DNA from 2 places in the Arthrobacter sp. NPDC058097 genome. Region 2 is predicted to be linked to the other one. Evidence: predicted binding sites of a transcription regulator. Region 2 holds the regulator's gene; the other holds the start of a gene.
What was found. The regulator HrcA, encoded in region 2, represses chaperone genes, less so after heat shock. The targets are predictions, from matches to a motif close to TTNGCACTCGNNNNNNNCGAGTGCNAA.
Positions count from the first base shown of each region.

Region 1: the regulator HrcA is predicted to act here: its motif matches at 4,093-4,119, upstream of groES (co-chaperone GroES).

Region 1 covers NZ_JBHVSZ010000002.1:85,083-99,455, reverse strand. The annotation lists gene ACFVTE_RS04380 (acyltransferase family protein) at 1-641, opposite strand, end outside; gene ACFVTE_RS04375 (DUF389 domain-containing protein) at 859-1,815, shown strand; gene groL (chaperonin GroEL) at 1,948-3,558, opposite strand; gene groES (co-chaperone GroES) at 3,644-3,937, opposite strand; gene ACFVTE_RS04360 (hypothetical protein) at 4,155-4,556, opposite strand; gene ACFVTE_RS04355 (SAM-dependent methyltransferase) at 4,612-5,841, shown strand; gene ACFVTE_RS04350 (shikimate 5-dehydrogenase) at 5,859-6,686, opposite strand; gene ACFVTE_RS04345 (glycoside hydrolase family 3 N-terminal domain-containing protein) at 6,716-8,518, opposite strand; gene ACFVTE_RS04340 (glutamate--cysteine ligase) at 8,628-9,779, shown strand; gene tsaD (tRNA (adenosine(37)-N6)-threonylcarbamoyltransferase complex transferase subunit TsaD) at 9,785-10,954, opposite strand; gene rimI (ribosomal protein S18-alanine N-acetyltransferase) at 10,951-11,487, opposite strand; gene tsaB (tRNA (adenosine(37)-N6)-threonylcarbamoyltransferase complex dimerization subunit type 1 TsaB) at 11,580-12,251, opposite strand; gene tsaE (tRNA (adenosine(37)-N6)-threonylcarbamoyltransferase complex ATPase subunit type 1 TsaE) at 12,251-12,853, opposite strand; gene alr (alanine racemase) at 12,850-14,103, opposite strand; gene ACFVTE_RS04310 (carbohydrate kinase family protein) at 14,169-14,373, opposite strand, start outside.
Region 2 covers NZ_JBHVSZ010000007.1:63,963-73,528, reverse strand. The annotation lists gene lepA (translation elongation factor 4) at 1-927, shown strand, start outside; gene hemW (radical SAM family heme chaperone HemW) at 964-2,193, shown strand; gene ACFVTE_RS13340 (DUF4870 domain-containing protein) at 2,299-2,718, opposite strand; gene ACFVTE_RS13335 (DUF3097 domain-containing protein) at 2,861-3,715, opposite strand; gene hrcA (heat-inducible transcriptional repressor HrcA) at 3,928-4,941, shown strand; gene dnaJ (molecular chaperone DnaJ) at 5,000-6,124, shown strand; gene ACFVTE_RS13320 (16S rRNA (uracil(1498)-N(3))-methyltransferase) at 6,127-6,897, shown strand; gene ACFVTE_RS13315 (GerMN domain-containing protein) at 6,957-7,865, opposite strand; gene ACFVTE_RS13310 (PhoH family protein) at 8,218-9,318, shown strand; gene ybeY (rRNA maturation RNase YbeY) at 9,302-9,566, shown strand, end outside.

The sequences.
Region 1 (14,373 bases), on a different contig from region 2:
GTCTGGCCGATCGAGAACACCAGGGAAGCGGTGAAGATGCCGCCGAAGGCAACCATCAGGACGGTCCGGTAGCTGACGTCCCGCCGGCGCCGCAGCAGCCGCCACACCAGCGCGGAGCCGGCGAAGATGAGGGGCCAAAGAATGAAGACCTGGCCCTGGATGGACAGCGACCAGAAGTGCTGGAGCGGGCTGGCTCCGGAGTGGTCCTGTGCGTAGTAGTCCACCGCGGTGTTGGCCAGCAGCCAGTTCTGCCCGTAGAGCAGGGATGCCCAGGCCTCATTGAGGACGTCGGGCCAGCGGCTCTGCGGCAGGACCAGCCAGGTTCCGGCCAGCACACCGAGGATCACGACGACGGCGGCCGGGATCAGCCGCTTGAAGAGGTGCAGCCAGTGGCTCACGAGGCGCAGCGGCGTGCCCTTCTCCACCTTGCGGACGAAGGACATGGTCAGGAGGAACGCGGAGATGAGGAGGAAGATGTCCACGCCGCCGGAAACCCGGCCAAGCCAGACGTGGTAGGTGACCACCATGAGCACTGCCAGGGCGCGGAGGCCCTGGACCTCGGGGCGGTAGCCCGGCTTGGCCTTCAGGCGGGCAGCCCTCGGCTCATGGTTTTCTTTTCCGGCCCGCTCCTCGCGCGGCATGCTTTTCAGCGGGTCCGTCGATCTCGCTTCTGGCACAGATAACCCCTCAAACGGCAGCACAAAGCACCTATGTTACCGATTCGTGACATTCGGGACGAATCCAACGCGCCGGGTGTGACCGGCCTCTCAACAGGGAGGATTCCGGTTTTCTGGGCACTATAGAGTCGGTGCCTAGGGGAATTTGGTGCGTGGATTGGAGTGTCAGGTGATCGTCCAGATGCGGATTTGCGTACCGGCAGAACTGACCACACTCGTGGCGGACCTGTGCCAGCAGCAGGCTGGCACGGCCGAGGTTGCACTGCACGCAGGTGCCTCGATCCTTCCCAAAGGCGACGTGCTCCTGGTGCACGTTGCCCGGGAATCGGTGGAGGAGCTGATGGAGAAGCTCCGCGCCCTAAACGTTGGGAGCGTGGGTTCCATTGCCCTGACAGCCCCGGACCTGGTTCTGTCCGACCGGGCAGACAAGGCCGAGGAGGCCGCCCCCGGAGAAGGCGCCGACACCGTCATCTGGGACGAGGTGTCGCGGCAGACCGGTGAGGAGTCCCGGCTTAGCTGGACCCTCCTGTCGTTCCTTGTGCTGGCCACCCTGCTCGCAGCGATCGGCATCGTCACGGACTCCACCATTGCCATCGTCGGGGCCATGGCCGTGGGACCCGAGTTCGGACCGCTCGCTGCACTGGCGGTTGCCGTGGTGCGCCGAAACTGGAGGCTCGGCGGGCGCGCGGCGGTTGCCCTGGGCGTCGGCTTCCCCGCAGCAATGCTGATCACAGCCCTGATCACCTGGCTGGCGCTGCCGCTGGGCCTCTTTCCGCGGGACGTGCTGGACCGGGCCTCGGCGGCCGAGTTCATCTACCACCCTGGACCGTTCTCGCTGATCGTGGCCGTCCTCGCCGGAGCCGCCGGAATGCTTTCGGTCATCAGCGGACGCTCGGCCGCCCTGATCGGCGTCTTCATTTCCGTGACCACCGTGCCCGCTGCCGGCTTCGTAGCCGTGGCGCTGGTCCTTGGCGAAGTCACCAAGGCGGCCGGGTCAGCCCTGCAGCTGCTGGTGAACCTGGGCGGCATCGTGGCCGCCGCCGTCGCGGTCCTGTACTTTTACCGGCTGGTCACCAAACGGCTTCCCGACGGCGACGCGCACCGGCTGCGGCGGCAGGCCCTTCGCGCCCGGCGCTAGCGCAAGCCCCCCCACACGCCACGGGCCAGGTGGCCCGGTGGCCCGGGAAACAGGGGCCAGGGAAACGCAAGGGAGGCCCGGCCAGCAGCAGCTGGACGGGCCTCCCTTTGACACCGCGGAGCGGGCTGCAGCCTAGTGGCTGTGGCCTGCGTGCTCGTCTTCCTCGGCGGGCTTTTCAGCCACGAGGGTTTCGGTGGTGAGCACCAGCGCGGCGATGGAAGCCGCGTTGCGCAGTGCTGCACGGGTGACCTTGACGGGATCAATGACGCCAGCGGCGATCAGGTCCTCGTACTCGCCGGACTTGGCGTTGAAGCCGTGGTTGTTGTCCTGCTCGGCGACCCGGGCGGTCACAACGTAGCCGTCGTGGCCGGCGTTCTGGGCGATCCAGCGCAGCGGCTGGACCAGTGCACGGCGGACGATGCCGACGGCGGCGGCCGCGTCACCTTCGAGTGCCGTGACGGCCGGGTCCTCGTCGAGTGCCTTCAGCGCGTGGATCAGGGCGGAACCGCCGCCGGCCACGATGCCTTCTTCGAGGGCGGCGCGGGTGGAGGACACTGCATCCTCGATGCGGTGCTTCTTTTCCTTCAGCTCAACCTCGGTGGCTGCGCCGACCTTGATCACGCCGATGCCGCCAGCCAGCTTGGCCAGGCGTTCCTGCAGCTTTTCCCGGTCCCAGTCGGAATCGGTGCGGGTCAGCTCGGCACGCAGCTGGGCAACGCGTGCCGCTACGTCCTCGGCCGAACCGGCGCCGTCGACGATGGTGGTGTTGTCCTTGGTCACCGTAATGCGGCGGGCGGTACCCAGCACCTCGAGGCCCACGGAGTCCAGGCTCAGGCCCAGTTCCGGGGACACAACCTGGGCGCCGGTCAGCGTCGCGATGTCCTGCAGCATGGCCTTGCGGCGGTCGCCGAAGCCCGGAGCCTTGACGGCAACCACGTTCAGGGTGCCGCGGATGCGGTTGACGATCAGCGTGGACAGGGCCTCGCCGTCGACGTCCTCGGCGATGATGAACAGCGGCTTGGAGCTCTGCAGCGCCTTCTCCAGCAGCGGCAGGAATTCCTGCACGGAGGAGATCTTGCCCTGGTTAATCAGGATGAGGGCGTCCTCGAGGACGGCTTCCTGGCGCTCGGTGTCGGTGATGAAGTACGGGGACAGGTAGCCCTTGTCGAACTGCATGCCTTCGGTCAGAGCCAGCTCGGTCTGTGTGGTGGAGGATTCCTCGATGGTGATCACACCATCCTTGCCGACCTTGCCGAATGCCTCCGCGAGCAGCTCGCCCACCTCGTCACTCTGGGCGGAGATGGCGGCAACGTTGGCCACCTGGCTGCCCTCGACCGGACGGGCGTTCTCCAGCAGGCGGGCGGCGATGGCCTCGACGGAGACCTCGATGCCGCGCTTGATCTGGCCCGGAGCGGCGCCGGCGGCAACGTTGCGCAGGCCTTCCTTGACCAGTGCCTGGGCGAGCACGGTTGCGGTGGTGGTGCCGTCACCGGCGACGTCGTTCGTCTTGGTGGCGACTTCCTTGGCCAGCTGGGCGCCAAGGTTCTCGTACGGGTCGTCCAGCTCGACTTCCCGGGCGATGGTCACGCCGTCGTTGGTGATGGTGGGGGCACCCCACTTCTTGTCCAGCACGACGTTGCGGCCGCGGGGACCAAGGGTCACCTTGACCGTGTTGGCGAGCTTGTCGATGCCGGCTTCAAGCGACCGGCGGGCAGCGTCGTTAAACGCAAGCTGCTTTGCCATGGTTTGTCCTTTCAAGACAGAACCCCGTGCAGCCGCCCGGTCGGAATGAAATCAGACGCGGGCAGCGGCACGGGGATCCAAAGAGTTACTTGACGACGATCGCCAGAACGTCGCGGGCGGAGAGCACGAGGTACTCGGTGCCGCCGGTCTTGACTTCGGTTCCGCCGTACTTGGAGTAGATGACGACGTCGCCAACGGCTACGTCGACCGGTACGCGGTTGCCGTCTTCGAAGCGGCCGGGGCCTACTGCGACAACTTCGCCTTCCTGCGGCTTCTCCTGTGCGGAGTCCGGGATGACCAGGCCGGAAGCCGTGGTCTGCTCGGCTTCGAGCGGGCGGACAACAATACGATCCTCAAGAGGCTTAATAGAGACCGACACTCGGACCTCTCCTTTTCGTCAAAATTCATGGACATAAAAACTGTTGCGCCTTGGCGGCAGACCGTCGTCGCGGTGCCGGCAGCAGCCAGGCTGGCAGTTCTTCGTGTGTTAGCACCCTCGTAGGGAGAGTGCTAATGATGACTCTATGTAAGGGGTTAGCACTCGGTCAAGGTGAGTGCCAGAATTTCATCCGCCGTAACCCGGGCGGGCCTTTCGTTCAGCGCCCGGCAAGGTCGTCAAACCCCAGGTCCTCGCCGCCGTCGGCGTCCCCGTCCCCCGCTTTCCGCTGGTCGCGGACAAGCACGACGGCGGCCGCCGCCGCGATCACGGCCGACACGATGAGCACCACGATGCCGCCAACACGCGCGCCCAGGTACAGGTCGCGGATCTGCCGGGCTTCCTCGGTGGCGTCGCTGATGTTCTTGCCGCCCACCGAGTAGACGGTGGCGTTGAAGGAGTCCAGCAGGAAGATGATCACCAGCAGGACAAGGCAGACGAGGGCGATAACGGCGCCGCCGATCAGCACCGGGCGTGCATACCGGACCAGTCGGCTATGCTGCACCGGGCCGGGGTTGGAGCTTTCGGGCTGACCGGGGGTGGGCGTTTCGCTGGATTCCATTCAGACCACCCTATCGGGAAGAGGCCGGGCCGGCGGCTCCACTAGGCTTGATCCCATGTCTGACGCACCGCAGGACCAGATCGCCCCGCTCCTTACGGAAGAAGGATGGGAGCTGCTGGCCTCGCTCGGACCCTACCGGGAGGACGAGTCCTTCGCCCTCAGCACGAGCCTGCGCAAGGCCGGCCACTCCCCCGAACTCGTCTCCGCCGTCCTGACGCAGTCACGGCTGCGGACCCGGGCCGAGGCCAAGTTCGGCGAGTTTGCCCGGCAGATGCTCTTCACCCAGGCCGGACTGGAGCAGGCCACCCGGCTCAACGTCGCAGCCCGGCATGCTCAGCGCTTTGCCCGGGCGGGCGTCCGCCACGTTGCGGACCTCGGCTGCGGGCTCGGCGCGGATGCCATGGCCCTGGCGTCACTGGACATTGCCGTGACCGCCGTGGAGCTCGACGAGACCACGGCCGCCTGCGCCACCATCAACCTCATCCCCTTTCCGCACGCCACGGTGGTCCATTCGGACGCTACGTCGGTGGCGCTGGAGGACGGCGCCGGCGTCTGGCTGGACCCTGCCCGGCGCACCACCACCACATCCGGCACCAAGCGGATCTGGGACCCCGAGGCGTTCTCTCCCCCGCTGTCGTTCGTGGAGTCACTGGCCGCCGCGGGGCGCGCCGTCGGCGTGAAAATGGGGCCGGGCATGCCGCACGATTCGGTGCCTGCCGGCTGTGAGGCGCAGTGGGTCTCGGTGGGCGGCGACGTCACCGAGGTCACGCTGTGGTTCAACGCCGTGGCCAGGCCCGGGATCCGCCGGGCCGCCCTGGTCATCGGCGCGGAGGGAGCCGCCGAACTCACCAGCGGTGAGGAGTTCGACGGCGGGCCCGTTGCCCCCGTGGGGCCGGTGGAGGGTTTCCTGTACGAGCCGGACGGCGCAGTCATCCGTGCGGGACTCGTGGCCGACCTGGCCCTGGACCTGGGCGGCCACCTCGTGGACGAGCACATCGCCTACATCTGCGCCCCGGAGCTGCTGGACACCCCGTTTGCCCGGGCTTACCGGGTCCTGGAGGTCATGCCGTTCAACGTCAAGGCGCTCAAAACCTGGGTCCGGGAGAACGGCATCGGCGTTCTGGACATCAAGAAGCGCGGCATGTCCGTCACCCCGGAGGAGCTGCGCAAGCAGCTGCTGCCCGGGGGCAAGGCAGCAGGCAAGGCTGCGGGCAAGAAGACAGCCACCCTGGTCCTCACCCGGATCGGGGAAGAAAGAGTGGCTGTCTCCGTGGAGCCTGTATAGCTGCCGGGCCGTACTGCCTACTGGGCGCGGACGAACGCCTCGGCGTCCCGGACCTGGTCGTCGGTGGGACGGATGCCCGTGTACAGCACGAACTGCTCCAGAGCCTGGATGGTGGCCACTTCGGCGCCGGTGATGACCTGCTTGCCGGCTTCCCGCGCAGCCTTGATGAGCGGCGTCTCGGCCGGCAGGGCAACCACGTCGAAGACCACCTTGGCGGCGTCGATGGTTTCGGCAGGGAAGGACAGCGCATCGGCCTCCGGTCCCCCGGCCATTCCGACGGGCGTGACGTTGATGACCATGTCCGCTGTGGCCTCGGGGCCGGTGCCGAGCTCCGCGCGCCAGCCGAAGCCGTAGAGGTCTGCGAGCGCCCGGCCGGCTGCTTCGTTGCGGGCGATGATGGTCACGTCCTTGAACCCGGCGTCGCGCAGCGCCGCGGCCGTCGCCTTGGCCATGCCGCCCGCACCCTTGAGCAGCACCGATGACTCTGCAGGTACGGCATTGCGCTGCAGCAGCTGCTCAATCGCCGTGTAGTCCGTGTTGTACGCGGTGAGCCGGCCGCCGTCGTTGACGATGGTGTTGACGGAGTCGATGGCCTTGGCGGACGGGTCCATGGCGTCCACCAGGGCGATCACGTCCTCCTTGTAGGGCATGGAGACGGCGCAGCCCCGGATCCCCAAACCCCGGACACCCGCGATCGCCTGGGCGAGGTCGGTGGGCGCGAAGGCCTTGTAGATCCAGTTCAGGCCCAGCTGGTCATACAGGTGGTTGTGGAAGCGGGTCCCGTTGTTGCTCGGCCGGGCCGAGAGGGAGATGCACAGGGTCATGTCTTTATTCAGAATCGGCACCCCTCCATTAAACGGCGGCACGGCCTTTATTACCTGCATCCGGTGCCGGGAGGGTAGGGCCCGACGGCGGCCGGCAGCTTTCCGGGGGCGGTGGCCTTCCCCGCCAGGACAGCCAGCAGCGCCTTGTACGCTCCGGGCGTCCGGCCGTAGAGGGCGATCTTGGTCGGTGCGGCGGACTGTGCCAGGGACCACGGTGCGTCCAGTGCCACCGCAATATCGCCGTTCGCAGGGCCGGCGCCGTAGCCGATGAGGCTGACCATTGGGCCCGTTGACCCCACCGTGATCCCCGCGTCCTTGGCCGCAGCGGCAAAACGGGCCCGGTCCACCGGCGAGCCCCCTGTCACGCGCACGGAGCCGCGCACGGAAGCGCCCTTGCACCGGCCGGACACGACGGTGATGGCCCGGGCCGAGACTTTCGCGGACATGGCCTCGCCGCTTCCCGGCGCCGCCGGAGGCTTCGGCCGGGCCGTCCGTCCGCGCCAGATCATCATGGTGACCACGCGGCGGGCCGCGTCCTCCAGGCGCGACAGCGGGAGCTTTCCCTCCCTGACCGCACTGACGATGGCGGCATGGGCGGCGGCTGCGTCCGCCGGCATCAGCAGCAGGTCGGCCCCGGCTGCCAGCGCGGCGGGTGCTGCTGACCCGCGGGGGTAACGGCCGGCCACCGCGCCCATGTTCAGCCCGTCTGTGACGGCCACGCCCTTGAAGCCCAGGCCGCGGAGCGCCTTGTAGGTTGCCTTCGAGAGGGACGCGGGGACGCCGGGCTCGAGGGCCCTCGCCGCGATGTGACCAGTCATGATCATGGGCGCGCCTGCCTTGACCGCGGACTGGAACGGCTTCCAGTCCCGCGCCTTCAGCTGAGCGAGGGTCGCGTTCTGGACCGGCAGACCCTTGTGGGAATCGGTGGTCACGGAACCGTGCCCGGGGAAGTGCTTGACGGTGGGCAGCACCCCACCGGCGAGCATGCCTTTGGCGAAGCCGGCACTGAGGGACGCCGCGGCCCGGGGGTCGGCGGACAGGGACCGGGCACCGATCGTTGGATCGGCGGGGCCCATCGTGACGTCGGCCGCGGGTGCGAAGTCCACAGTGAAGCCCAGCGGCGCGAGTTCCGCCGCCAGCCCGGTGCCTGCCTCCGCGGCCAGGGGCACGCTGCCGGCGGCGCCGTAGCTCATCGGGGCGGGCCAGCGGGTCAGCGGGGCGCCGACGCGGCTGACTGCTCCGCCTTCCTGGTCGACGCCGATCAGCCCGGGCCACCTGCGGCCGCCTGAGCGGGACGCCTGGTCCAGCCTGCGCGTCACGCCGGCCAGCGCGGGGACGTCCACCAGGCCGGTGGCGGTGCCGGGCACGTTGTCGGCCATGATCATGGAGCCGGCAAGGTGCAGGCGTTCCACGGTGGCGGCCTGGGTCTCGTGGTCGAGCCCGGTGTAGAAGGGCAGGAGCACCTGCCCGGCCTTCTCCTCCAGGGTCATTTTTGCCACTGCCGCGGCGGCAGCGTCGGCGTCCCGCTGCTGCGGGCCCCAGCCCAGCGCGGCGGTTTCCTTCGGTGCCGGCTTCGCCGCGGACGGTGCCGGGCTGTGCGCACCTGTCTGGGGTGCGCCTGTCTGCGGTAAGGACGTCTGGGGGGCCTTCGGTGCGCCGGAAGCGGAAGCCGCGGGCGCCGTCGTCGTGCTTTGTCCGGGCCCGGGTGACGGCGGCGCCGTGCACGACGCAACAGCGAACAGCGCCGCGAGCGCTGCCGCAGTCCGCGGGCATGCAATACCGGAATGTTTTCTGGGGGTTTGGGGGCGGCTGCTTGTGTGAAGACTCTCACGCGCCCCGTGTAGCCAAGCCATCAACTCGATGCTACCCCTGCACTAGACTTGGATGACCGTTCCCCTGCCAGCCGTTCGCCAGGAACGGACGGCGACCGGACCCCACGTCAGCACACACAGCGAGGAACACATGAAGATTGATTTCGCTTCATCCAGGCAATCAACTCTTGGTGTGGAATGGGAACTCGCGCTGGTGGATGCGCAGACCGGTGAACTTTCGTCGGTGGCCAACGAGGTCCTGCGCGGGGTCGTGGCCCGGCATCCCGAGCTGAACGAGGATGACGAGCACCCGCACATCAAGCAGGAGCTGCTGCTTAATACCGTGGAGCTGGTCACCGGAATCTGCGGGACCGCCGCGGAAGCGAAGGAAGACCTCGCCCGCTCCCTGGCCGCCGTCCGTGAAGTCACGGACCCGATGGGCGTCGAAATCTTCTGCGCCGGGAGCCACCCGTTCAGCCCGCCGCAGCTGCAGCCGGTCACGGACAAGGAACGCTACGCCAAACTGATCGACCGCACGCAGTGGTGGGGCCGGCAGATGGTGATCTACGGGGTTCACGTCCACGTCGGCCTGGACCGCCGGGACAAGGTGCTCCCCGTGCTTGACGGCCTGGTCAACTACTTCCCGCATTTCCAGGCCCTGTCCGCATCAAGCCCGTTCTGGGGCGGCGAGGACACCGGCTACGCCTCGCAGCGGGCGCTGATGTTCCAGCAGCTGCCAACGGCGGGCCTGCCGTTCCAGTTCGCCAGCTGGGAAGAATACGAGTCCTACGTCCAGGACATGTTCACCACCGGCGTGATCGACACCATCTCGGAGATCCGCTGGGACATCCGCCCGGTGCCGGCCCTCGGAACCATCGAGATGCGCATCTGTGACGGGCTGGCAACGCTCGAGGAGGTGGGTGCCGTGGCGGCCCTGACGCAGTGCCTGGTCCACGAATTCTCCACCATCCTGGACGCCGGCGGCAGTATTCCCACCATGCCCCCGTGGCACGTCCAGGAGAACAAGTGGAGGGCCGCGCGCTACGGCATGGACGCCATCATCATCCTCGACGCCCAGGGCAACGAGAAGCTGGTCACCGACCACCTTCTGGAGACACTCAACCGGCTCGAGCCCATCGCCGCGAAGCTGGGCTGCCCGGATGAGCTGGCCGACGTCGAGAAGATCATCAGCCGGGGCGCCGGGTACCAGCGCCAGCGGCGGGTGGCCGCTCAAAGCGGCGGAAACCTGCAGGCCGTGGTCCTCGACCTCGTGAAGCAGATGCGGAACGGCCCGACGGCGTAACCCAACTAGGTAGCAGTTGAGGGCGTTCCCAGCGCCGAGAACGCCCTGTTCTGCGACTCACTTTTAGCCGACACCGTGGTGACCGGCATGGAGGAGTCCGGCGCGAAATTGATGCCGCTGGGTTCGATGCCGGCCATGACCAACTGCGCGCCGAGGGCTGCCACCATCGCACCATTGTCCGTGCACAGGTCCAGCGGCGGAACGTGCAGCGTAATGCCGGCGGCCGAGCAGCGCTGTTCGGTCAGCTGCCGCAGCCGAGAATTGGCGGCCACTCCCCCGCCCAGCAACACGTCCGTGATGCCACGCTCACGGCAGGCCAGCACCGCCTTCGAGGTGATGACATCCACCACTGCTTCCTGGAACGCTGCGGCGATGTCCGCCACCGGCACGGGTTCGCCTGCGGCTTCGAACTGCTCCACGCACCGGGCCACCGCGGTCTTCAGGCCGCTGAACGACCAGTCGTAGCGGTGCCGGCCGGGCTCCTCCGCGGTGCCCATGTACTTGGGCTGCGTCAGCCCGCGCGGGAACCGGATGGCCTTGGCGTTGCCCTCGCGCGCCAGCCGGTCGATGGCCGGGCCGCCGGGGTAACCCAGTCCCAGGATCCGTGCCACCTTGTCGTACGCCTCGCCGGCGGCGTCGTCGATGGTGGAGCCAAGCAGCTCGACGTCGTCGGTGATGCTGCGGATCCGCAGGATCTCGGTATGGCCGCCGGACACCAGCAGGGCGCCGAGGTTGTCAGGAAGGATCGGCTTTCCACCGGCGCCGGCTTCCGTTCCCGTTCCAGCGCCGGGACTGGGGTTGAGCAGGCCGACCCCCACGTGGGCCACCAGGTGGTTGATGGCGTAGAGCGGTTTGCCGGTCGCGACGGCGAGCGCCTTCGCGGCGCACACGCCCACCATCAGCGCGCCGGCCAGCCCCGGACCGGACGTCACCGCGATGGCGTCGATCTCGTCCAGCGTCACGTCCGCCTCGGCCAGGGCCGCCTGCAGGGCAGGAACGAAGGCATCCAGGTGGGCGCGCGAGGCGATCTCCGGGATGACGCCGCCAAACCGGACGTGTTCCTCCATGGACGAGGACACCGTGTTGGTCAGGAGGTCGGTGCCGCGGACGATGCCCACGCCCGTTTCGTCGCACGATGACTCAATGCCGAGTACTAGCGGCTGCGAGCGGTTCATTTCTGGTCTGCCTCCGTCGGAGCGGTTTCGCCGGCCCGGCCGGCTTCGTCAATCTGCGCGGGCTGGGGTCCGGCGTCGTGCACGATGTCGCTGTGCACGGACAGCACGTCCTCCAGCTGGAGCCGCATGATCAGGGCGTCCACGCCGTCGCGGTAGTACTTCTTCCGCACATGGATCTGCTCGAAGCCGAAGCGGACGTACAGCTGCTGGGCGCGCGGGTTGTCGGAGCGGACCTCGAGCAGGATGTCGGCTGCGCCGCGGCGCCGCCCCTCGGCGATCAGGTCGGTGAGGAGCGCTGTGCCGATGCCCTTGCCCTCATACTCAGGGATGACGGCAATTGTCTGGACGTCGGCGATCGGCTCCACGCACATAAGCCCCGCATAGCCGACGATGCCGTCCGGGCCCTCCGCCACCAGGTACCGGCGCGTCTCCGGCTGCACCAGTTCGTCCCAAAACATCTGCAGAGGCCACGCGTCCACGGGGAACAGCCGGACCTCCAACTCGTGGACGGCCGGGATGTCGTCAGGGAGCATGTCGCGGATGGTCACGCCCGAGGCCAGTTGGCGGGGCAGGACAGGCGCGGCGCCAGGGGCTGGAATGCCGGACGCTCCGGACGGTTCGGGCTTCACAGGGCACGCTTCCGGGGGCCGGGAACCTGGGCGTCCGATTCACGAAGGTACAGCGGCGTGGAGTCGAGGAGTTTCTCGCCCGCTTCCAGCCTCGCCAGTGCGAACTGCCCCAGGTAGAGCGCGTCCGGCTGTTCGGTGCTGAAGTCCGGATCGGCGCGTACGTCCTCGGGGTACAGCCCCGCGCCCGCGCCGTAGGCGGGAAGGTCGGGAAGGTCCGCGGCGAAGCCGACGTGCGGTCCGTCCGTGAGCTTCGGCAGCTGGCCCGCGACCAGGGTGTAGCGCGCCCAGTAGACCTCTTTTCGCCGGGCGTCGGTGGCAACGAGGAACTCGGCCGGGGCGTCGGTGGACTCGGCCACCTCGAGGGCGACGGCGTCGAGGCTCATCATGCCGTGCAGCGGGGTGTTCCAGACAAATGCCAGGGTACGCGCCGTCGCGATGCCGGACCGCAGCCCGGTGAAAGGCCCGGGGCCAACGCCCACCACGATCGCGTCAAGATCGGCTCCAGTCACTCCGGCGTCCGCGAGCAGCGCCTCGATTCCGGGGGCGAGGACCTCGGCGTGGCTCCTTGTGTCCTCGGTGGAGAAGCTGCCCACCACGCCTTCCAGTGCGTCGTCGGACACGAGCGCGGCGCTGGCCACGGCTGAGGTGTCGATGGCGAGAATGAGCATCAGGAGTTTCCTTCCGCGGCCAGAACGGGCTGTTCGGCCCAGCGCGGCCCGAAGCCGCGGATGATGATGGTGCGGGGCTCGTCGTCGTCCTCCGACTCGAAGTCCAGGGCTCCGTTCCCGGTCTGGTGGGCCGGCGCGATGCCGCCCAGCTGGCGGTGCAGTTCAACCTCGAGCCGGCTTTCGGTCAGGTGCTCCACGCGGTCCCGGCCCCACTCCACCACGGTCACGGCGGAGTCCAGCGTGTTCTCCAGGTCGATGTCGTCGATTTCCGACGCCGATCCCAGCCGGTAGGCGTCGACATGCACCAGGTCGGGCCCGCCCGGACGCGGCCCGTCGGCGAGGTTCGGGTGGATGCGCACCAGTACGAAGGTCGGGGAGATGATGCCTTCGCGGACCCCCAGGCCTTCGCCCAGGCCTTGCGTAAAGGTCGTCTTGCCGGCGCCCAGTTCGCCCGTCAACACCAGGAGGTCCCCCGCCCGGAGCACCTCCGCCAGAGCCGCGCCGAGCGCATGGGTCTGATCCGCCGTCGTGACCGTCACGGTCTGGACCCACAGCGGACCGCTGTGGGTTTCCGGAATCCCGCCGTTTTCCGAAACGCTCATGGCGCCGGCGTCTCGGAAGCTGCCACTTCGGCCACAGGTGATTCGTTGATGTAGGTGCGGGGCACGCGGGGGCTGATGCGGGTGACGATCTCGTAGTTGTTGGTGCCGGCAGCGCGGGCCCAGTCATCGGCCGTGGGGCCGCCGTCGGAGCCGTCGCCGAAGAGGACCGCCTCTGCTCCGAGGACGCTGTGGCCGCCCCGGCTCACGCCGAGGGGGCCGAGGTCGATCACCATCTGGTCCATCGCGATCCGTCCCACCACGGGGTAGGTGACGCCCTTTACGCGGACGGGCCCGCCGGTGGCGACGCGCGGCACGCCGTCGGCGTAGCCGAGCGGGATGAGTCCCAGCGTGCTCTCGCCCGAGGTGTAGTAATTGAAGCCGTAGGAGACCCCCTGGCCGGAGTGCACGTCCTTGCAGTGGGACACGACGGTGCGCAGGGTCATCGCCGGGCGCAGGCCAAGTTCCGCGGAGGTCTGCCCCTCGAAGGGCGAGAGGCCGTAGATTCCCAGCCCCGCGCGGACCAGGTCGAAGTGCGTGTCGGGCCGGGACAGCGTGGCCGGGGTGTTGGCCAGGTGCCGGACTTCGGGGTCCACGCCTGCGTCCTCGGCGATCGCCAGGACCTCGCGGAACGCGGCGAGCTGGTCATCGGTTTCCGGGCGCTCGGGTTCGTCGGCCACGGCAAGGTGGGAGAAGATGCCCACCACGCGCAGCAGGCCCTGGTCTTGGTATTCCACGGCTTCGCCCACCAGCCTGTCCCACACCTCGACGGTGGCGCCGTTGCGGCCAAGACCGGTGTCGACTTTGAGGTGGACGCGGGCGGGCCGTTCCTGTTCCCGGGCGGCGGCCACAATCTGTTCCAGCTCCCAGCCGGAGCACCCGATGTCGACGCCGGCAGCCACGGCCGCGCCGAAGTTGCTTTCCGGGGTGTGCAGCCAGGCGAGCAGCGGGGCGTCGATGCCGGCGGCGCGCAGCGCCAGAGCCTCGGAGATGTGTGCGACGCCCAGCCAGCTGGCGCCTGCCTCGAGGGCCGCGCGGGCCACCGGCACTGCACCGTGTCCGTAGGCGTCGGCCTTGACGACCGCCATGACCTTGGCCGGCTCGGCGGCCGCGGCGAGCCGGCGGACGTTGTGCCGGATGGCCTCGAGGTCGATGACGGCGGAGCGTTCGTGCGCCGTCCGGTCATATGCGTGGAACGTCCCGGCCGGGCCCGCTACTGCCGGGCGGTCACCTGTTGCTGCTGGATAAATCACTCTACTGATTCTAGTGCTGGCGCTTCGGGCCGAATAATTGCCCGGAAAACGGCGTGAAATCCTGCTCAGGCGTCCGAGAGGTGCGCGATGGTGGCAGCCGCCCGCCGCGGGGCCTCCTGCGGAACGTCCCGGACGATGTCGGCGAGGAACGAATAGCGGCGCAGCCACTGGCTGCCGCGCCGTTCCGGCCTCGCGTTGGCGCGCTTCCACCAGTCGGCAATGTCTCCCCAGCCGGGCGCCGCGAGGGAGCCGCCCACTTCCTGGACCGCC
Region 2 (9,566 bases):
TTCTCGGGCCTCTACCCGCTGGACGGCACCGACTACCCGGTGCTGCGCGACGCGCTGGACAAGCTCAAGCTGAACGACGCAGCCCTGATCTACGAACCGGAAACCTCCGCGGCCCTGGGTTTCGGCTTCCGCGTAGGCTTCCTCGGCCTGCTGCACCTGGAGATCGTCCGTGAACGCCTCGAACGCGAGTTCAACCTGGACCTGATCTCCACCGCGCCGAACGTGGTCTACGAGGTCACGCTCGAGGACAAGAACGTGGTCACGGTGACGAACCCCAGCGAGTTCCCCTCCGGCAAGATCAATGAGGTCCGCGAACCCATGGTGGCCGCGACCATCCTGGCCCCCAACGAGTTCGTCGGCGCCATCATGGAGCTCTGCCAGGGCCGCCGCGGCGTCATGCGCGGCATGGACTACCTGTCCGAGGACCGGGTCGAGCTGCGGTACTGGATGCCGCTGGCCGAAATCGTCTTTGACTTCTTCGACCTGCTCAAGTCCAAGACGCGCGGCTACGCCTCGCTGGACTGGAAGGCCGACGGCGAACAGGTCGCCGACCTGGTCAAGGTGGACATCCTGCTCCAGGGCGAACAGGTGGACGCCTTCAGTGCCATCACCCACAAGGACAAGGCTTACGCCTACGGCGTGATGATGACCGGCAAGCTGCGCGAACTCATCCCGCGCCAGCAGTTCGAGGTGCCCATCCAGGCGGCCATCGGCTCCCGGATCATCGCCCGCGAGTCCATCCGCGCCATCCGCAAGGACGTTCTTGCCAAGTGCTACGGCGGTGACATCTCCCGTAAGCGCAAACTGCTGGAAAAGCAGAAGGAAGGCAAGAAGCGCATGAAGATGGTGGGGCGCGTGGAAGTGCCGCAGGAAGCCTTCATCGCAGCCCTCACCACCGACGAATCCAAGGACAAGGCCAAGAAGTAGTGATGACCGTGGCCCGAATCTCCGGAGGCCGCACGCATGCCTAGCGTTCTTCCCCTGGGCGACCCCGCGCCGTCGGACGGCCTGCTGCCGCAGCAGGCGGCCGACGGTGCAGCCAGCCGGGCCTTCGGGCTGTACGTGCACATCCCGTTTTGCGCGGTGCGCTGCGGCTACTGCGACTTCAACACCTATACCGCAACCGAGCTCGGCGGCGGCGCGTCCCAGGACGCGTACGCCTCCACCGTCATCTCGGAAGTGGACTTTGCCGCGCGGGTCCTTGAGGAGTCTGGCCTGCCCGCCCGGAAACTGAGCACCGTGTTCTTCGGCGGCGGGACTCCTACGCTGCTGCCTGCAGAGGACCTGGCGCGGATCCTCCGCGCCGCCATCGACACCTGGGGGATCGAACCAGGCGCCGAGGTGACCACGGAGGCCAACCCGGACTCCGTCACGCCGGAATCCCTAAAGCTGCTGGCCGACGCCGGCTTCACCCGTGTGTCCTTCGGCATGCAGTCCGCCGTACCCCACGTGCTGAAGGTCCTCGACCGCACCCACACGCCGAGCCGCGTTCCGCTCGTGGTGCAGTGGGCGCGCGACGCCGGACTCGCCGTCAGCCTGGACCTCATCTACGGCACGCCCGGAGAATCCATGGAGGACTGGCGCTTTTCGCTTGAGACCGCCCTTTCCTACAAGCCGGACCACATCAGCGCCTACGCACTGATCATTGAGGACGGCACCAAGCTCGCCGCCCAGATCCGCCGCGGCGAAGTTCCGGAAATCGACGACGACGACCACGCCGACAAGTACGAGCTCGCCGACAGGATGATCAACGACGCCGGCCTGCACTGGTACGAGGTCAGCAACTGGTCCGCGACGCCGGAACAGGCCTGCCGCCACAACCTCGCCTACTGGCGCGGGGACGACTGGTGGGGCGTCGGCCCGGGCGCGCATTCGCACGTTGGCGGAGTGCGCTGGTGGAACGTCAAGCACCCCACCGCCTACGCCGGCCGGCTCGGCTCAGGTGTCTCGCCGGCGGCGGGGCGCGAAACGCTCGACGACGAAACCCGGGTTGTCGAAAAGGTCATGCTGGAGGCCCGGCTTTCCTCGGGGCTCGCAACGGCTGCCTTGGCGCCGTCCGGCAGGAAGGCCGTTGCCGGCCTGATCGCCGACGGCCTCGTGGTGCCGGAGGATGCCTTCCGGGGCCGCCTCGTCCTTACGCTGAAGGGCCGCCTGCTGGCGGACGCCGTGGTCCGCAGGCTCCTGCCGGACTAGTTCCGGCGACAGACAAACAACGCGGGGTCACTTTCAGCCCAATATCCCTACCGGATTGGGCTGAAACTGACCTCGCGTTGTTTTTTGCCTGCCTGATCCGGCCGGTTACTTGATCCAGCGCAGGTTGTACTGGTAGCGGTGCGGCTGGCCCTTGTTGACGTGGACGCCGGCGGACACCGCGAAGCAGGTCAGCGCAATCCAGATGAGTGTGGCCACGACCGCGAACAGGTTGCCGACGACCGGAAGCAGCACCAGCAGATTGGCTACGAAGGCCGCAATGGTGGGCGGCAGGGTGAAGTTGAGGGCTTCCTTGGACTCCTGCGCGGTGAACGGGCCGCGGTCGCGGAAGATGAGGTAGATCAGCAGCGCCGGAACGCAGCCGAGGATGCCGCCGAAGTGCGCCAGGGTGGCCCACTGCCGGTCCTCGCTGGCCGTCAGCGGAAGCGCATTGGCCGGAACGCCATGGTACTGGGGCAGGTCCTGGCCGGACTGTGTGTCCCTGCGGTCGCGAGCGTCTTCTGCCACGGTGTCTTCCTTTAGCTTGCGTTGGTGCGTTGGTGCGTTGGTGCTTTGATACGGCGCCGGGCCCGCGGTGCGGTGACGCCGTACCAAGGATACCGGGCTGTACGGGCAATCGCGGGCCGAACGCCGAATCGCCGGGCCGACGCTACGGAACTGTAAGGAAATCGATGACCTCTTCCACCCGGCCCAGCAGGGCGGGCTCAAGGTCAGCGTAGGTGCGCACGGCGCCGAGGAGTTTCTGCCAGCCGAGGCCAATGTCCTCCTTGGTCTCATGCGGCCAGCCGAAGGCGGTGAGGATCCCGGTCTTCCAGTCCGTGCCGCGCGGCACCACCGGCCACTGTGGAATGCCGAGCACCGACGGCCGGATCGCCTGCCAGACGTCGACGTACGGGTGGCCGACGATCAGCACGTTCCCGGTGGCGCCGGGGGATGCCATCACGGCGTCGGCGATCCTGGATTCCTTGGAATCGGGGACCAGGTGGTCCACCAGGACACCCAGCCTGCGGCCGGGACCGGGGCGGAAGGAGGCAACGGCTGCTGCCAGGTCATCGATGCCATGAAGAGGTTCGACGACGATGCCCTCCACGCGGAGGTCGTCGCCCCAGACCTTTTCCACGAGTTCGGCGTCATGCTTGCCTTCGACCCAGATCCGGCTGGCCTTGGCCACCTGTGCCCGCTGCCCTTCCACCCGCACCGAGCCCGACGCCGTCCGGTTGGCCGTGCCCTGCCCGGCGGGCTTCGCCTTGGGGGCAGGGGGCATCAGGCGGATCGGCTGGCCTTCGAGGAGGAAGCCGAAGCCCAGTTTGAAGGACCGGGACTTTCCGCGGCGGTCCTCAAGCGCCACCACGTGCATGCCGCCGGACTTCTCCACCCGTGTCACCGCGCCCACCCAGCCGGACTGGACGTCCTCGAGCACCATGCCGCGCTCCACCGGCACCTCCGGCAGGCTGTTCTTGGCGGGCGCTGCCATCTCCTGCGGGCCCCAGGTCTGATACTGCATTCGTTCACCGCTCTGCACTAGGAAGGAGCCGCTCCGGCCGCGGTCATGCCGCCGGGGGACAGGCGCCCGGAATTTCGCCCGGAGCGGTACCAATGCTAACAACGCGGCGAGTCATATTAGACTTGTTAGCACTTAGGCATGTCGAGTGCTAACCACAGCGCCGGCGGGCAGGATTAACGCCCGGCGCGGTCAAGGCCAAAAGGAGGTGGACTGTGAGCGAACCACGCAGGCTTGAGGTGCTGCGCGCCATCGTGGAGGACTATGTCCATTCCCGCGAGCCCGTCGGCTCCAAGGCCCTGGTGGAACGGCACCATCTGGGCGTATCCAGCGCCACCATCCGAAACGACATGGCGGCCCTGGAGGACGAGGGCCTCATCACTGCGCCGCATACCAGCGCAGGCAGGATTCCCACGGACAAGGGCTACCGCCTGTTCGTCGACCAGATTTCCGCCGTCAAGCCGTTGTCCCCGGCTGAGAAGCGCGCCATTCAGACCCTCCTCGAGGGGTCGGAGGACCTTGACGACGTCCTGGACCGCACGGCCCGGCTCCTGTCCCAGCTGACCAACCAGGTCGCCGTCGTGCAGTACCCGCACCTGAGCCGCGCCGTGGTGCGGCACATCGAATTCGTGCTGCTGGCGCCGCGGAAGGTGCTGATAGTCCTCATCGCCGACTCCGGCAAAGTTGACCAGCGCGTGGTCGACGCCGGGCAGGATCTGTCAGACGACACGCTCGCCGCCCTGCGCACCCGGTTCCTGACCGGTGTGGCCGGAACGCCGGTGGCCATCCTGCCCCAGCATCTGGCCGCTGTCGTGGCCGGCTGCACGCCGGCCGAACGCCCCGTTGCCATGGCCCTGGGCAAGGGACTGGAAGGTCTCGCCCACAACAGCCGGGAGGACCGGATGGTGCTCGCAGGAACGGCCAACCTGGCGCGGTCCAACGTGGACTTCCCGCTCAGCATCGGGCCCGTGCTGGAAGCGCTCGAGGAACAGGTGGTGATGCTGCGGCTCCTGAGCGACATGGCGCAGGACCCGCGCGGCGTGGCCGTCAGCATCGGCCGTGAAAACCCCTACGACGGGCTGGCCGAGGCGTCGGTGGTGGCCACCGGCTACGGCCCCGACGCCACCGCCAAGGTGGGCATCCTCGGCCCCACCCGGATGGACTATCCCACCACCATGGCCGCCGTCCGCGCGGTGGCCCGCTACCTTTCGAGGATTCTGGGCCCGTGACCGCACGCCCCGGACATCCTTTGACCCCAGGCAGAACAACCAGGAAGAGATACGAACTTTGAGCAGCCACTACGACGTTCTTGGAGTCTCCCCGGAAGCCACCGGCGAGGAGATCAAAAAGGCCTACCGCAAGCTGGCCCGCTCGCTTCACCCGGACGTCAATCCCGGGGAAGACGCCGCTGAACGGTTCAAGGCCGTCACCCACGCCTATGAGGTGCTGTCCGATCCCCAGAAGCGCAGGGTCTACGACACCACCGGCAACGAGAACGGGACCGACAACGGCTTCGGCGGCGGCTACGCCGGCCAGGGCTTCGCGTTCCAGGACATCTTTGACACCTTCTTCGGTGCCGGCGGAACCTCCGGGCCCGCGTCCCGCGTCCGCCGCGGCCAGGACGCGCTCATCAGCGTCCGGATCGACCTGCGCGATGCCGTCTTCGGCGTCAACAAGAAGCTGGAAGTGGACACAGCCGTCACCTGCCCCACCTGTGAAGGCTCCTGCTGCCGCGAAGGCAGCCACCCCGAACGCTGCGACATCTGCGGCGGCAGCGGCCAGGTGCAGCGGGCGGTCCGTTCCATCCTCGGTCAGGTCATGACCGCGGCCCCCTGCGGTTCCTGCGAAGGCTTCGGCACGGTCATCAAGGACCCCTGCAACGAATGCAGCGGCCAGGGCCGCATCCGCAGCCGCCGTTCCCTGACCATCAAGGTCCCGGCCGGTGTGGCCACCGGAACACGGATCCAGCTCTCCGGCCAGGGTGAGGCCGGCCCCGCGGGCGGCCCGTCCGGCGACCTCTACGTGGAAATCCGGGTCAACAACGACCCCACCTACATCCGCGAGGGCGACGACCTCCACGCCACCCTGAACATCCCCATGACCGCCGCTGCCCTCGGCACGGAACTGAGCCTGGAGACCTTCGACGGCAAGCAGGAGATCGACGTCAAGGCGGGCACGCAGTCCGGCGAGATCATCACCCTGCGCGGACTCGGGGTCACCCACCTGCGAGGCTACGGCCGCGGCGACCTCAAGGTCCACCTGCAGGTGGAAACACCGTCCAAGCTCGACCCCGCCCAGGAGGACCTGCTCCGGCAACTGGCAAAGCTCCGCGGCGAGCAGTTCTCCGAGGGCAAGCTCGCAGCGAGCGGCGGCGTCTTCGCCAAGCTGCGGGACCGCCTCGGTAACCTGTAGCGGTGAGCAACCCCGTATTCTTCACGCCGGCCGGCGCGCTGGACAGCACAGCACCCGGCTCGGTGTTCGTCCTCGACGGCGCCGAGGCCCGCCATGCGGTGACCGTCAAGCGCCTGGCCGTCGGGGAACAGGTGGACATTGCCGACGGCGCGGGGAAACGCATCACTGGCACCGTGACGGATGCTGCCGCGGCCGAACTGACGGTCGAATGCACGTCCGTCAGCCTTGAACCGCGGCCGGACGTGCGCCTTGTGCTCGTGCAGGCTCTCGCCAAGGGCGACCGGGACGAGCTGGCGATCGAAACCGCCACCGAGCTGGGGATCGACGCCGTGATCCCCTGGCAGTCGGAACGCTCCATCGTCAGGTGGAAGGGTGAGCGGGCAGCGAAGGCACACGGGAAATGGCAGTCCGCCGTGACGGCGGCCGCCAAGCAGGCGCGCCGCGCCTGGATCCCCGAGGTGCGGCCCGCCGTCGACACCCAGGCCCTGGCCAGGGAAGTGGCGGAAGCAGGCCTCGCCGTGATCCTGCACGAAGACGCTGTTACGCCGCTGCGGCGGGTTCTTGGCAGGTGGTCCGAGGAGCGCCAGGACGCGGCCGGAGCCGTCGAAATTTTCCTGATTGTTGGTCCGGAAGGGGGCATCAGCCCCCGCGAGGTCACCCGGCTGTGCAGCGCCGGGGCCGTGACGGCACTGTTGGGACCGCACGTGCTGCGGTCGTCGACTGCGGGACCGGCCGGCGTCGTGGTTGCCAGCGACGTCCTGGGCCGCTGGTAGGTTCAGCGCACTTTTAGTGGGCGGGGACCGGTAGCCAGCCAACCTGGCGGTCGGTGATGCTAGCGGACGGCGAACCCGCGCGAGTCCACGTTGAGTTCGTCCTCGGGCTTGCCGGGGTCGAGCTGGGAAACCCGTACCTCATAGTTCCCGGGCGCGAGGTTCACCGTGATGCCGAAGATCCCGGAGGCGCCGGGATCAGCCGCGGCCCTGGCTTCCCCGGTCAGGTAGCTCTCCTTGTCGCCGTTGTCCTGGACTTTGAGGATGCGCCAGTGGAGCTTGCCGTTGGGGACGGTGCTGCGCCCGGAGATCTTGACCCGGCCGTCGCCGACTTCGGTGCCTTCCTGCGGATCAATGATCCACACCGGCGCCACCATTCCGGCGCTGCGGGACGTGGGGGCACCGAGCTTGACGTGCTTGAACGCCAGATAGTCCGTGTGCCCGTCCACCAGGATGACCACTTCGATTTGCTGGCCTGCGTCAATCAGGCCCGAGCTGGCACCGGCGGCGGTAGCGGTGTACACCAGCTGCTGGATGGCCCGCTGGGCCATGTCCGCGTCGAGGTTGCTGTTGAAGGCATCCGCGGAAACGTCCACGGTGATGACGTTGGTGCCCGAGATCGACGTCGCGAGGTTCTTGGGGTTCTGCCACGGCGTGAAGTAGTCGGGATCCAGCGGCGTCTCGGACATCATGGCGCGCAGGGCCCGGGTGATCGGGTTCTCGTCGTCAGGAACGTCGCGGAACTCGCGGTACAGGAAGACGTTGCTGTTGCTCCGCCCGATCCAGTAGACCGGCGCCTTGTTGGACGACTGCGTTGTCTCCAGCGGGGCGCTGGTGGTGGGGACGCCGTCCGTGCCGGCGGCCCGGCGCGAGGAGGACGTCGGGGAGTTCGCGGACGTCACCGAGGGATCGGGATCGGCGATGCACCCGGACAGCAGCAGGGCAGCCGGAAGCAGCGCGGACAGCAGCACGGAGCGCGTCCTCGGTACTTTCCGGCCCGGAGTTCCTGGCTGACTGATGCTGGCGATCCCTTCGAATGAGCAGTTGTGTGCGGGCACGCCGGACCGTTGCCGGCGAGCTCCTTTTCCAGCATTACACGAGACATTGCGGCGCTGGGTGCCTTTCGCGGCAGGCGGCCGAACTGCAACGGGAACGATATGAGGCCGATACAAAGTTGATACCTAATTGCGGGAACGCGTTACGGAAATGCGGTCCGCCGTGACCTTCCGGGACGGCAGGCCGGGGCGTGCGCTGGCGTAAGATGTAAGGACGCAAACGAGTTATTCCGAACTGGAGGGAACCTAAGGCCTGAGGGCCGTCACCATGACTGAATCAGCAAACGGAAAGCGCCGCCTCAACACGGGGGACCGAACCACGGGCGAATTCCCCCATACTCTCCCCGGTGTCCGGACGGAGGTGGTCATCTTCGATAACTCTGATCAGATGGTGCAGTCGCTGGGAAGCCACGACGAGGCCCTCCGCTTTATCGAGGACCAGTTCCCGGCCGTCAGTTTCCACGTCCGCGGCAATGAACTCTCCATCAACGGACCCGCCGCCGACGTTCCGCGGATCATGCGCCTGCTTCACGAGGTCCGCGGTCTCGTGGCCCGCGGCACCGTTATTACGCCGGCGGTTCTCCAGCAGCTGGTCTCGCTGCTCCGCAGCCAGTCGCTGCAGAATCCGGTGGAGGTGCTGACGCACGACATCCTGTCCAGCCGCGGCAAGACCATCAGGCCCAAGACGCTGAACCAGAAGAACTACGTGGACGCCATCGACGCGAACACGGTGATCTTCGGAATCGGCCCGGCCGGTACCGGCAAGACCTACCTCGCGGTGGCCAAGGCGGTGCAGGCGCTGCAGCAGAAGGAAGTCAGCCGGATCATCCTCACCCGCCCCGCCGTCGAAGCGGGCGAACGGCTGGGGTTCCTTCCCGGCACGCTCAGCGACAAGATCGACCCGTACCTGCGTCCGCTGTACGACGCGCTGCACGACATGATGGACCCGGAGTCCATTCCCCGGCTCATGGCGGCCGGCACCATCGAGGTGGCGCCGCTGGCCTACATGAGGGGCCGGACGCTGAACGACGCCTTCATCATCCTCGACGAGGCACAGAACACCACGCCGGAACAGATGAAAATGTTCCTGACCCGCCTCGGCTTCGGCTCCAAGATGGTGGTCACCGGCGACATCACGCAGGTGGACCTTCCGTTCGGGACCCGCTCCGGCCTGCGCATCGTCGAGGAGATCCTCACCGGAATCGACGATGTCAGCTTCTCTGTCCTGGACGCCGCCGACGTTGTCCGCCACCGCCTGGTGGGGGACATCGTCAACGCCTACAGCATCTGGGACGAAGCACAACGCAACCGGGTCAAGCATTCCGTTCCCCGGGAACGACGGGAGAGCACGCATGAGCATCGAAGTTAACAACGAATCCGGCATCCAGGTGGACGAAGCCCGCCTGGTGGCGCTGGCACGCTTCATCTTCGAACAGCTGTACATCCACCCGCAGGCGGAACTGTCCATCCTGCTCGTGGACGAGCCGGCCATGGAAAAGCTGCACATCGAACTGATGGATGAGCCCGGAGCCACCGATGTGCTGTCCGTGCCCATGGACGAGCTGACCCCGGGCACCCCGGACAAGCCGACGCCGCAGGGGATGCTTGGCGACATAG